2 regions of the Streptomyces sp. NPDC102514 genome follow, and region 1 is predicted to be linked to the other one. Evidence: riboswitches for the same ligand, from Rfam matches in the RefSeq annotation. Region 1 holds a riboswitch; the other holds the start of a gene.
What was found. A riboswitch is a leader RNA that binds a small molecule or an ion and turns the genes downstream of it on or off. The one in region 1 is predicted to bind glycine.

Region 1 (5,319 bases):
AAACCTCCTGGACCGGGAGTCTTCAACGCCTCGGTGATCTGAAGCCAGACCTGAAGGCGAATGGATGCGCAACCGTGATGCCGTCAGGAGGGTTCCGTTATCCGAACGCCGGGTAACGGGGGTCGGACACATGACACTTGGGGCGAAAGGTGCCTCGCAACCCATTTACCCGCGTAGATAGGGACATTCCGCCCAGCGGCGGTACGGGTGTGGGAGCAGATGCTCCACTGGGTGGACTCCGCCCGACGGATCACGACCATCCGGCTGGATGGACCGTGTCCCTCCAGATCATCTCAGTACGTGCCGGGGAATCCGTAACCGCCCGCCGCCGGTGCCTGGACGGGAGCCGCGTGCGCCTCCCGGTCGTAGAACGGCCGCGCGTTGGCGCGCAGCCACAGAGCCACCGGGTCGTACGCGTCCGACATCGCGACGGTCGACACCGGCAGCCCGTCCGGCACCGCGCCGATCGACTGCTGCATCATCGCCCGCACCGAGTCCACGGCCGGCGGGCTGGTGTCGTACACATCGAGACCGATGGCGAGGTACGGGGCGCCGAGCGCGGGCTGCACCCAGGCGCGGCGCAGCGAGCGGACGGCGGCCGTCCGGTGCGCGTTCTGGGTGAGCAGGGCGTAGAACTGCGGGATCTCGATGGCCGGTTCGGACAGTCGCAGCGGGCCCGCGGGCTGCCGCTCCAGGCCGGTGGCGATGCGCCGCAGATCGAGCCAGGGGATGCCGACGCCGCCGCCCGGCGCGTGCGGGTTCAGCCAGAGGCCGTAGTGGTCGGGGTACAGGGTGCGGGCGACGTCGAGCCCGTCGACCACCTCGTACGAACGGTTCCAGCCGCTGGCCGACAACTCCTGGGCGGAGGTCACACAGGGGGCGTAGCCGAAGCCGTCGACCTCCATGTTCCCGTACTGGGCGTCGGGCGAGCCCGCCTGACCGTGCCAGAGCAGCATCCACACCTGGCCGGACGGCGGGGTCGCCAGTGCGCGCAGAAGCGCCTCGTAGGCGTCGTAACGCCCGGGCGTCACTTGGCGCAGCATGTGCTCGACCTGCCCGGCCGCGGCCGTGCCCGACGCGCTCACCTTCTACCGCCCCTTCGCGACATCACTGACATACCGGTCCCGTTCGATGAGGTGTCCCGTTCACTTGAACATCGCACCACTCCGACCGAGCCATGAAACCAGCTTATGCGGCGATCCCGACAGCACCGTTGCGCTCCGCCGGGTTTGGTGATTTGAGCTCGGGACTCTCTGTGCGCTGTCGGGTGCGGGCCGTGTGGCTGGCCGCGCCGTTCCCCGCGCCCCTTTTCGGGGCGCGCCCTGCGGGCGGCCCCGAAACACCCCGCCTCAGAACGCCCGGCTGTAGAACGGGCGGACCTTCTCCCTCAGCCAGTCGCCCACCGGGTCCTGGGCCACGTCCAGGAAGACCAGGCTCACCGGGTGGGGCAGGGGGACCCTGCCCAGGGCGCGGCCCAGGGCGTCCAGCGGGAGCGTGCGCGCGTTCTCGTCCCAGTGGGTCGCCTCCACGCCGACGAACATCATGGTGTCGCCGCCCTCGATGCTCGCCAGACAGCGCCGGGCGCTCGCCACCACGCCGGTCGCGTCGAACTCCGCCGAGGCCGCGGCCAGGAAGTCCACCGGGTCGTCCTGCCAGTCGGGCTGGAACAGCCGGACCCGGCCGCCGCTCGCGGGCCCGTCCAGTTCGGTCCGGCCGGCCCGGCACAGCTCGGCGACGGCGAGCGGGGGCACCGGCATCCCGACCGTGCCGTCCGGGTTCAGCGCGATGCCCACCTGGGGCGGCAGCCCGCGCGCGAACTCCACGGCGGGCGCCACGGTGTACGCCATGCGGTCGCCGACGACCTGGCGGAACTGCTGCTCCGAGGTGAAGACCGGCACGTACGCCTGTCCGCCGAGCTCGATCGTGGGCAGGGCGAGCGGGCCGCTGTGCGGGCCGCCGCCCTCGGGCAGCGGCACCCAGACGAAGCCGCGCCCGAGGGTCTCCACGACCCGGGCCCCCGTCGAGGGGGACGGAGGGAGCCCCAGGGAGGCGGCGAGCACCTCCTCCACCTCGTTGCCGGGCCAGCCCATGTGGGGGTGCGCGTGTGCCGGAATGTCCTGTGCCGGGAAGTCCATCTCTACCGCCTGCTCCAACCGCCGTGTGCGATGGCCGAGGTTAGTCGTCCTCAGTCGCCGAAATCGATGCGGCGCAGCACGTCCGCCGCGGCACGGTCGACGAGCACCGCGGAACCGCAGCCGTCGGGGAGGTCGCCCTTCTCCACCGAGCGCAGCAGCCGGGCGACCGCGCCGCGGTGGCGCGCGAACGCGTACCGCGAGACGCCCCGGCCGCGTTCGCGCTGGCCGTCGAGGGCCGTGCCGGGGTCGACGTCGAGGAGCAGCAGGTGCAGGGTGCCGCCGCGACGGCGGGCGTCCCGGGCGAGCCAGTCACGCACCCAGGCCTGCGTACCGCAGTCGTGGACGACGACGCCCTCCCCGGAGCGCAGGGCCCGGCGCAGGCCCGCGTAGTGCGCGGCGCGGACGAGGGGCCGGTAGACCGCGTACGGCAGGAAACGGGCCAGGCGCTCGTCCCAGCGGTCGCGGGTGTCCTGGGAGTCGATGAGGCGGCCGGTCACCGCCCGGCGCATCAGGGTCGATTTGCCGCTGCCCGGCAGGCCCGTGACCACCACCAGATCGGCCGCCCCGAAGCGCAGACCGTGCGGGCTGTGGCCCGAGCGCGCCCGCAGGTCGCGGACGACGGGGGTCACCAGCGGGTCGCACGCCTCCCTGGCCGGCGCAGGTGGCTGCTTGGGCAGCGCGATGCCCGAACTGGTCGCGTACGCCGTGGTCCTGTTCACCCTGATCGTCCTCCCCATGGGGTCGGCAGACCCATCTCCGTCGAGTGTAAAGAGAAGGTAATGCGCTGGTCCCCCTGTTTCTGTTCTTGTCCTGCCACAGCCCCGTCACAGATCACTGTGAACACCCTGGCCACCCCGTCCTGACCCCGCGCGGCCCCCTGCCGGAGCCGGGGGCGTGCAATGATGTGCCCGCCAACTGCATACCGGCCGCTTGAATCCGCGCGGGAGAGTTCCGGGAAACACGTACACGCAGGTGTACGAGTGCCCGGGCGCCGAAGGAGCAAGTCCCTCCCTTGAATCTCTCAGGCCCCCGATACCGCACGGACGAGGCACATCTGAAAAGCGGGCCGCCCCTGACCGTCAGGGCGTAGGCCCCACCCAAGGTGCAAGTCAGTGACCCCCGTGTTCGGCGGCGGGTCACGGCGAACCTCTCAGGTTCCGATGACAGATGGGGAGGAACGACCTCGCCGTCATGCCTTGGGAGCCCCGCCGATGAGCAGCAACACCCCCGTCGAACCCCGCCGCACCGCCCTCGATGCCCTGCACCGCTCGCTGGGCGCGACCATGACCGACTTCGCGGGCTGGGACATGCCCCTGCGGTACGGCTCCGAGCGCGACGAGCACGTCGCCGTCCGGACCCGGGCCGGGCTCTTCGACCTCTCGCACATGGGCGAGATCACCGTGAGCGGACCGCAGGCCGCCGCGCTGCTGGACTTCGCGCTGGTCGGCAACATCGGCGGCGTGAAGACCGGCCGGGCCCGCTACACGATGATCTGCCGGGCCGACGGCGGCATCCTCGACGACCTGATCGTCTACCGCCTCGCCGACACCGAGTACATGGTCGTGGCCAACGCCTCCAACGCCCAGGTGGTCCTGGACGCCCTCACGGAGCGCGCCGAGGGCTTCGACGCCGAGGTCCGCGACGACCGGGACGCGTACGCGCTGCTCGCGATCCAGGGCCCCGAGTCCCCCGGCATCCTGAAGTCCCTCACCGACGCCGACCTGGACGGCCTGAAGTACTACGCGGGCCTGCCCGGCACGGTCGCGGGCGTCCCCGCGCTGATCGCGCGCACCGGCTACACCGGCGAGGACGGCTTCGAGCTGTTCGTGGCCCCGGCCGACGCCGGGAAGCTGTGGCAGGCGCTGACCGACGCGGGAGCCGCGGCCGGACTCGCCCCCTGCGGGCTCTCCTGCCGGGACACCCTGCGCCTGGAGGCCGGCATGCCGCTGTACGGGCATGAGCTGAGCACCTCGCTCACGCCGTTCGACGCGGGGCTCGGCCGGGTCGTGAAGTTCGAGAAGGAGGGCGACTTCGTGGGCCGCGAGGCGCTGTCCGAGGCCGCCGCCCGCGCCGAGTCGACGCCCCCGCGCGTCCTGGTCGGCCTGGCCGCCGAGGGCCGCCGCGTCCCGCGCGCCGGCTACCCCGTCGTCGCCGGCGGCAAGGTCATCGGCGAGGTCACCTCCGGCGCGCCCTCCCCGACGCTCGGCAGGCCGATCGCGATGGCGTACGTCGACGCGGAGCACTCCGCGCCCGGCACCGCCGGTGTCGGCGTGGACATCCGGGGCAGCCACGAACCGTACGAGGTCGTGGCACTGCCGTTCTACAAGCGCCAGAAGTGACACTGGTCCGCACGCACCGCACGTGACGCCGGTCCGCAGGCGCCACACGTGATCCTGGGCACATCCGCCCAGCTCACCCGTACTCCCCCTGCATCAGCACTCACCCGCGTACAGGAGAATTCAGGCCATGAGCAACCCCCAAGAGCTGCGCTACAGCAAGGAGCACGAGTGGCTGTCGGGCGCCGAGGACGGCGTCTCGACGGTCGGCATCACGGAGCACGCGGCCAACGCGCTCGGCGACGTGGTGTACGTCCAGCTCCCCGAGGTCGGTGCCGCGGTGACCGCGGGCGAGACCTGCGGCGAGCTGGAGTCGACCAAGTCGGTGAGCGACCTGTACTCACCCGTCACCGGTGAGATCACCGAGATCAACCAGGATGTCGTGGACGACCCCGCGCTGGTGAACACCGCTCCCTTCGAGGGTGGCTGGCTCTTCAAGGTACGGGTGACGGACGAGCCGAAGGACCTGCTCTCCGCCGCCGAGTACACCGAATTCTCCGGCTCCTGATTCCGGCTCCTCGCTAAGGACCCCAGACCGATGTCGCTTCTGAACACGCCCCTGCACGAACTCGACCCGGACGTCGCCGCCGCCCTCGACGCCGAGCTGAACCGTCAGCAGTCCACCCTTGAGATGATCGCCTCGGAGAACTTCGCCCCGGTCGCGGTCATGGAGGCCCAGGGCTCGGTCCTCACCAACAAGTACGCCGAGGGCTACCCCGGCCGCCGCTACTACGGCGGCTGCGAGCACGTCGACGTCGCCGAACAGATCGCGATCGACCGGGTCAAGGAGCTGTTCGGCGCCGAGTACGCCAACGTGCAGCCGCACTCGGGCGCCTCCGCCAACCAGG
Region 2 (5,319 bases), on a different contig from region 1:
CCGAGCGGGATCATGCCGCGGTCGAGCGCGTAGTCGCGGTCGGCGAGACGGCGCAGGTAGCGCAGCATCGCCGTCTCCGAGCGGTACAGGTGGAAGACCGGGTGCGTGAGGTACTCGTCGGTGCGCAGCAGCGGGGCCGGCAGCGTGTCCTCGGCGGTCCCGTCGAGCGCGGCCACATCGCCGTCGACGCCGAACGCCGACCAGACGACGCCCAGTTGGGCCCGCGTGGTCGTCTCGTCGCAGGACAGGGAGAGGTGGTCCGCGTCCACCAGGTGGAGGTTGACCCCGCCCTGGCGGGCGGCGGCGAGCACCTCGGCCGCCCGGCCCGGCACCCGCACGGTGAGGGTGTCGAAGTACGCCTCGTGGACGACCTCGACCCCGCCCGCCCGCAGACCGGCGGCAAGGATCGTGGCGTACCGGTGGGTACGCCGGGCGATGCCCTTCAGCCCCTCGGGACCGTGGTAGACGGCGTACATCCCCGCCATCACCGCGAGCAGCACCTGAGCCGTGCAGATGTTGCTGGTCGCCTTCTCCCGGCGGATGTGCTGCTCACGCGTCTGCAGGGCCAGGCGGTACGCCTTGTTGCCGTCCGCGTCCACGGAGACACCGACGAGCCGGCCGGGCAGGCTGCGCGCGAACTTCTCCCGTACGGCCATGTATCCGGCGTGCGGCCCGCCGAAGCCCATCGGCACACCGAAGCGCTGTGTCGTACCGACGGCGATGTCGGCGCCCAGCTCGCCGGGCGAGGTGAGCAGCGTCAGGGCGAGCAGGTCGGCGGCGACGGTGACGACCGCGCCCAGCTCGTGCGCCTGCTCGACGACGGGCCCCAGGTCCCGCACGGCACCGGAGGCGCCGGGGTACTGCAGGAGTACGCCGTTGATCTCACGCCCGGCCAGCCCCGCGGGGATGCCGTCGCTGAGGTCGGCGACGACGACCTCGACGCCGGTGGGCTCGGCGCGGGTCTCTATCACCGCGATCGTCTGCGGCATGGTGTCCGCGTCGATCAGGAAGAGGCCCTTCTTGTTCTTCCCCATGCGCCGCGACAGCGCCATGGCCTCGGCGGCGGCCGTGCCCTCGTCGAGCAGCGAGGCCCCGGAGGTCGGCAGTCCGGTCAGCTCGGCCACCACGGTCTGGAAGTTCAGCAGGGCTTCCAGCCGCCCTTGCGAGATCTCCGGCTGATACGGCGTGTAGGCCGTGTACCAGGCCGGACTCTCCATCACGTTGCGCAGGATGACGGGCGGCGTGAACGTCCCGTAGTAACCGAGCCCGATCATCGAGTCCAGCACCTGGTTGCGATCCGCGAGGGAACGCAGCTCGGCCTGCACCTCGGCCTCGGTGCGGGCGCCCGGCAGTTCGAGCGCGTCGGCGTTCTTGATCACATCCGGCACCGCGGCGGCCGTCAGCTCGTCGAGCGAGCCGTACCCCACCTGCGCGAGCATCTTGGCGCGGGCCTCGGAGTCGGGCCCGATGTGACGCTGCTCGAAGGGGATTCCCTGTTCGAGCTCGGAGAGCGGAATACGGTGGACGGTCATTGCGGAGGCCTCCTGGTCTGACGACCTTCGAGGGGCACCACTGTGTGGGTGCCCGAACGGCCTCCCCCTCTGTCATCTCAACCTGAGAGCTTCACCGGCCCGCCATGAAGGCGCACCGGCTTTCACCGTCGGTGAGAGCGGAGCCCGTCGAATACTCGAACACCCCTCTGCTTTCCAGAGTGACCTCGTCCATGCGGTACGTGTGCCTGAGAGATTCCGGGGAGGATTTGCTCCTTCGGCGCCTCCGATGAAGCCTGGAGGACTCTCCCGCACGGGGTCAGCAGCCGTCGCCCAGCCTACCAGCGGGGTTCCCTCAAGTGGCCGCCCACCTCAAAGTGCTCTTTCGTAGTGCTTACGGATGAGTTGCGAGCAGCTGGAGGGCCCGTGCAGACCGACATCGATCCGCGCAACCTGATAGGCCGCAAGGCGTTCGACCGCAACGGCACGAGGATCGGCACCGTGGACGAGGTTTACCTCGACGACGCGACCGGCGCACCGGAGTGGGCGGCGATACGCACCGGGCTGTTCAGCCGGGACGCCTTCGTCCCCCTGGAGCCCAGCGAAGTGATCGCCGAGTCCCTGCACGTCCCCTTCGAACGCTCCCTGATCAAGGACGCCCCCGACTTCGGCGTGGGCCGCCACCTCTCCCCCGAACAAGAACTGCAGCTCTACCACCACTACGGCCTGGACGTATCCCCAGCACCCCCCTTCCCAGACCGAGACTTCGGCCACCTGGCCAACACGGACGACCCCACCTGAAACCCGCTTCGAGTTCTTCAGAGCAGAGGCGCGCGGAACGACGCAATCCCATGGCTCTCCAGGGACGCGGGGAACGGCGCAGTCTTCTGGTTCTTCAGGGGCGCGGGGAACGGCGCAATCTTTTGCCTTGACGGGGCCGCAGGCAACGACGCGATCCCGCCCACTCAGGGGCGCGGGGAACGGCGCAGTCTTTTGCTTTTAGGGGCGCGGGGAACGGCGCGGCCAGCCACAACGAACCCGCACCCTCACAACGCACCCCCACCCCCCTCCCCACGCCCCGAACCCCCCGCAGGCCCCACAGGCAACCCCTCAACCAAAGGCAACGGCTCCGCCGACTCCAACCCAGGATCGTCAACCCGAAACGTCTTCACCCGCCCCGGCACGGACCCCGGCGTCTCGAACCGCACAGTCACCCTCCCCAGCCCACTCCCCTGCACCCACCCGTGCCCGAACTCGACATGCCGTACATCGTGCCCCGCCCGCCACACCCGCTCCGCGGGCCCAGCCACCGCGGACTCCTCGACGGAAACGCCGGCGCCGACAGCGCCCGCCCCGGCCTCCTCCGGCAGCTCCCCCGACGCCACATCCTCCACCCCCGCGGCAGCGGCCTGCGCCTGCGCGAAAAGATCCTCCTGCGTGTAGTCGGCAAGCCCGGTCACCCCCACCCCCAGCAACCGCACACCCCCGGTGGTGTCCACCGCCTCCAGCAGCCGCGCGGCAGCCTCCCGCACCACCCCGGGATCGTCCGTGGGCCCCCGCAACGTCTCGGACCGCGTCAGCGTCGAGAAGTCGTACCGCCGCACCTTCAGCACGATGGTCCGCCCGGACAGATGCGCCCCCCGCAACCGCTGAACGCACCGGTCCGCAAGCCGCTGCACCTCCATGCGCACCCGCACCCGGTCGTGGATGTCCACGTCGTACGTGTCCTCGACGGAGACCGACTTGGTGTCCCGTTCGGCCACCACGGGCCGCTCGTCGCGCGCCAGCGCCATCGCGTACAGGCCGAGCCCGTGGGCCTTCCCCAGGAGCCGTACGAGCTCGTCCTCGCCCGCCTCCGCGATCTCCCCGACCGTGCTGATCCCGCCCCGCCGCAGATGGTCGCCGGTGGCGGGCCCCACCCCCGGCAGGATGCGGACCGGCATGGGCGCGAGCAGCGCCCGCTCGGTGCCCGGCTCTATGAGCACGAGTCCGTCCGGCTTGGCCTGCTCGGAGGCGATCTTCGCGAGCATCTTGCAGGCCGCGAGACCCACGGACCCCGTCAGCCCGGTGACGGCCCGGATGTCGTCGCGCAGCTTCCGACCGGCCAGCAGCGCCGATCGCTCGTCCCAGGCCGTCTCCCCGGCCTCCAGATCGACGAACGCCTCGTCCAGGCTCAACGGCTCCACCAGCGGCGACAGCTCCCGCAGCAGCCCCATCACCTGCTCGCTGATCTGCCGGTAGAGACCGAAGCGCGGTACGAGATACGCGGCGTTCGGCGCCAGACGGCGGGCCTGCGCCATGGGCATCGCCGAATGCACCCCGAAGACCCGCGCCTCGTACGAACAGGTGGAGACCACACCACGCGGTCCGAGGCCGCCCACGATGACCGCTTTCCCGCGCAGGCTCGGCTTGGACGCCTGCTCCGCCGAGGCGAAGAAGGCATCCATGTCGAGATGCAGGATCGTGGGTGTGGTTCTCACATGTCCGATGCTGCCCTACGCCACTGACAATGCCCCGGCCCATCGCCCCACGAAGCGCCACGGGACCGCCGGCACGGCCTCTGGGGCCGCCTCAGACCGCCCGGTTGCGCCGCCGTGCCAGTTCGTCCGCCGGATTGGCGCCCACGAGCGTCTCGCCCGTGTCCACACGCTCTCCGTGCAGCTGTGAGAGCGCGCTCTCCACGTCCCGCCACACCACACCCACGGCGATGCCGAAGATGCCCTGGCCGCCCTGGAGGAGTGCGTGGACCTCGTCGGGCGAGGAGCACTCGTAGACCGTCGCGCCGTCGCTCATCAGCGTCATCCGCTCAAGGTCGCAGGAGCCGCGCTCCTTGAGATGCTGGACCGTGGTGCGGATGTTCTGCAGCGAGACCCCCGTGTCGAGGAACCGCTTGACGATCTTCAGGACGACCACGTCCCGGAAGCTGTAGAGCCGTTGCGTCCCCGACCCGTGGGCGGGCCGCACGCTCGGCTCGACCAGCCCGGTCCTGGCCCAGTAGTCCAACTGCCGATAGGTGATCCCCGCGGCCGCGCAGGCCGTGGGCCCGCGATAGCCGATCTCGTCGGACGCCACCTCGCCGTCCCCCGGCACCGCCGTCGGCCGCTTCACGTGATCGGCCGCGCTGCTGTGAAGCGGGTACGGGCCACTGTCTCCCAGACCTCGTCCGGGAGCACCCCCAGCCGTACCGTCGCCGCTGCTTCTCACGCCGACCTCCGTCCTTGACCTGCCTTCACGACGGTAGGCAGTCACCAGGGGCTCGTCAACGATCGCCACACTCGGCACGCCGGGTGATAATCACCCTTAGAGTGGTTTCCCGTACCCCACCGCGGGGAAAGGCTAGCCGAATGCTCTCGGGACGACCGCCGCACGGCCCGTCGTCCGACGGCCCCGGAGGGTCACCGACCGCCCTCTCGCGCCACCACCGGCTGTCGGGCCGTCACTGACTGTTGGTCCCGAAGTCCTCGGGCGAGATCTGGTCGAGGAACTCGCGGAACTTCTCCACCTCGTCCTCCTGCTCGTCCGGGATCGCGATGCCGGCGTCGTCGAGGACGCCGTCGCTGCCGTAGATGGGCGTCCCGGTGCGCAGGGCCAGCGCTATGGCGTCGGACGGCCGCGCGCTCACCTCGACTCCACTGGCGAACACCAGCTCCGCGTAGAAGACACCCTCCCGCAGGTCCGTGATGCGCACTTCGGTCAGCTCCTGGCCGACGGCCTCCAGCACGTCCTTGAACAGGTCGTGGGTCAGCGGTCGCGCGGGGGCCATGCCCTGCTGCGCGAAGGCGATGGCCGTCGCCTCCCCCGGCCCGATCCAGATGGGGAGGTAACGGTC

Region 2: another riboswitch for glycine. It lies ahead of gcvP (aminomethyl-transferring glycine dehydrogenase); the one in region 1 lies ahead of gcvT (glycine cleavage system aminomethyltransferase GcvT).

What each region holds. Positions count from the first base shown of each region.
Region 1 covers NZ_JBVJLW010000012.1:321,208-326,526, forward strand. The annotation lists gene ACZ60E_RS28915 (enhanced serine sensitivity protein SseB C-terminal domain-containing protein) at 294-1,085, opposite strand; gene ACZ60E_RS28920 (enhanced serine sensitivity protein SseB) at 1,350-2,135, opposite strand; gene ACZ60E_RS28925 (AAA family ATPase) at 2,186-2,872, opposite strand; glycine riboswitch at 3,067-3,183, shown strand; gene gcvT (glycine cleavage system aminomethyltransferase GcvT) at 3,347-4,474, shown strand; gene gcvH (glycine cleavage system protein GcvH) at 4,602-4,979, shown strand; gene glyA (serine hydroxymethyltransferase) at 5,010-5,319, shown strand, end outside.
Region 2 covers NZ_JBVJLW010000028.1:62,278-67,596, forward strand. The annotation lists gene gcvP (aminomethyl-transferring glycine dehydrogenase) at 1-1,532, opposite strand, end outside; glycine riboswitch at 1,717-1,812, opposite strand; gene ACZ60E_RS42325 (PRC-barrel domain-containing protein) at 1,917-2,291, shown strand; gene ACZ60E_RS42330 (DNA polymerase IV) at 2,537-3,970, opposite strand; gene ACZ60E_RS42335 (MerR family transcriptional regulator) at 4,062-4,694, opposite strand; gene ACZ60E_RS42340 (bifunctional nuclease family protein) at 4,927-5,319, opposite strand, start outside.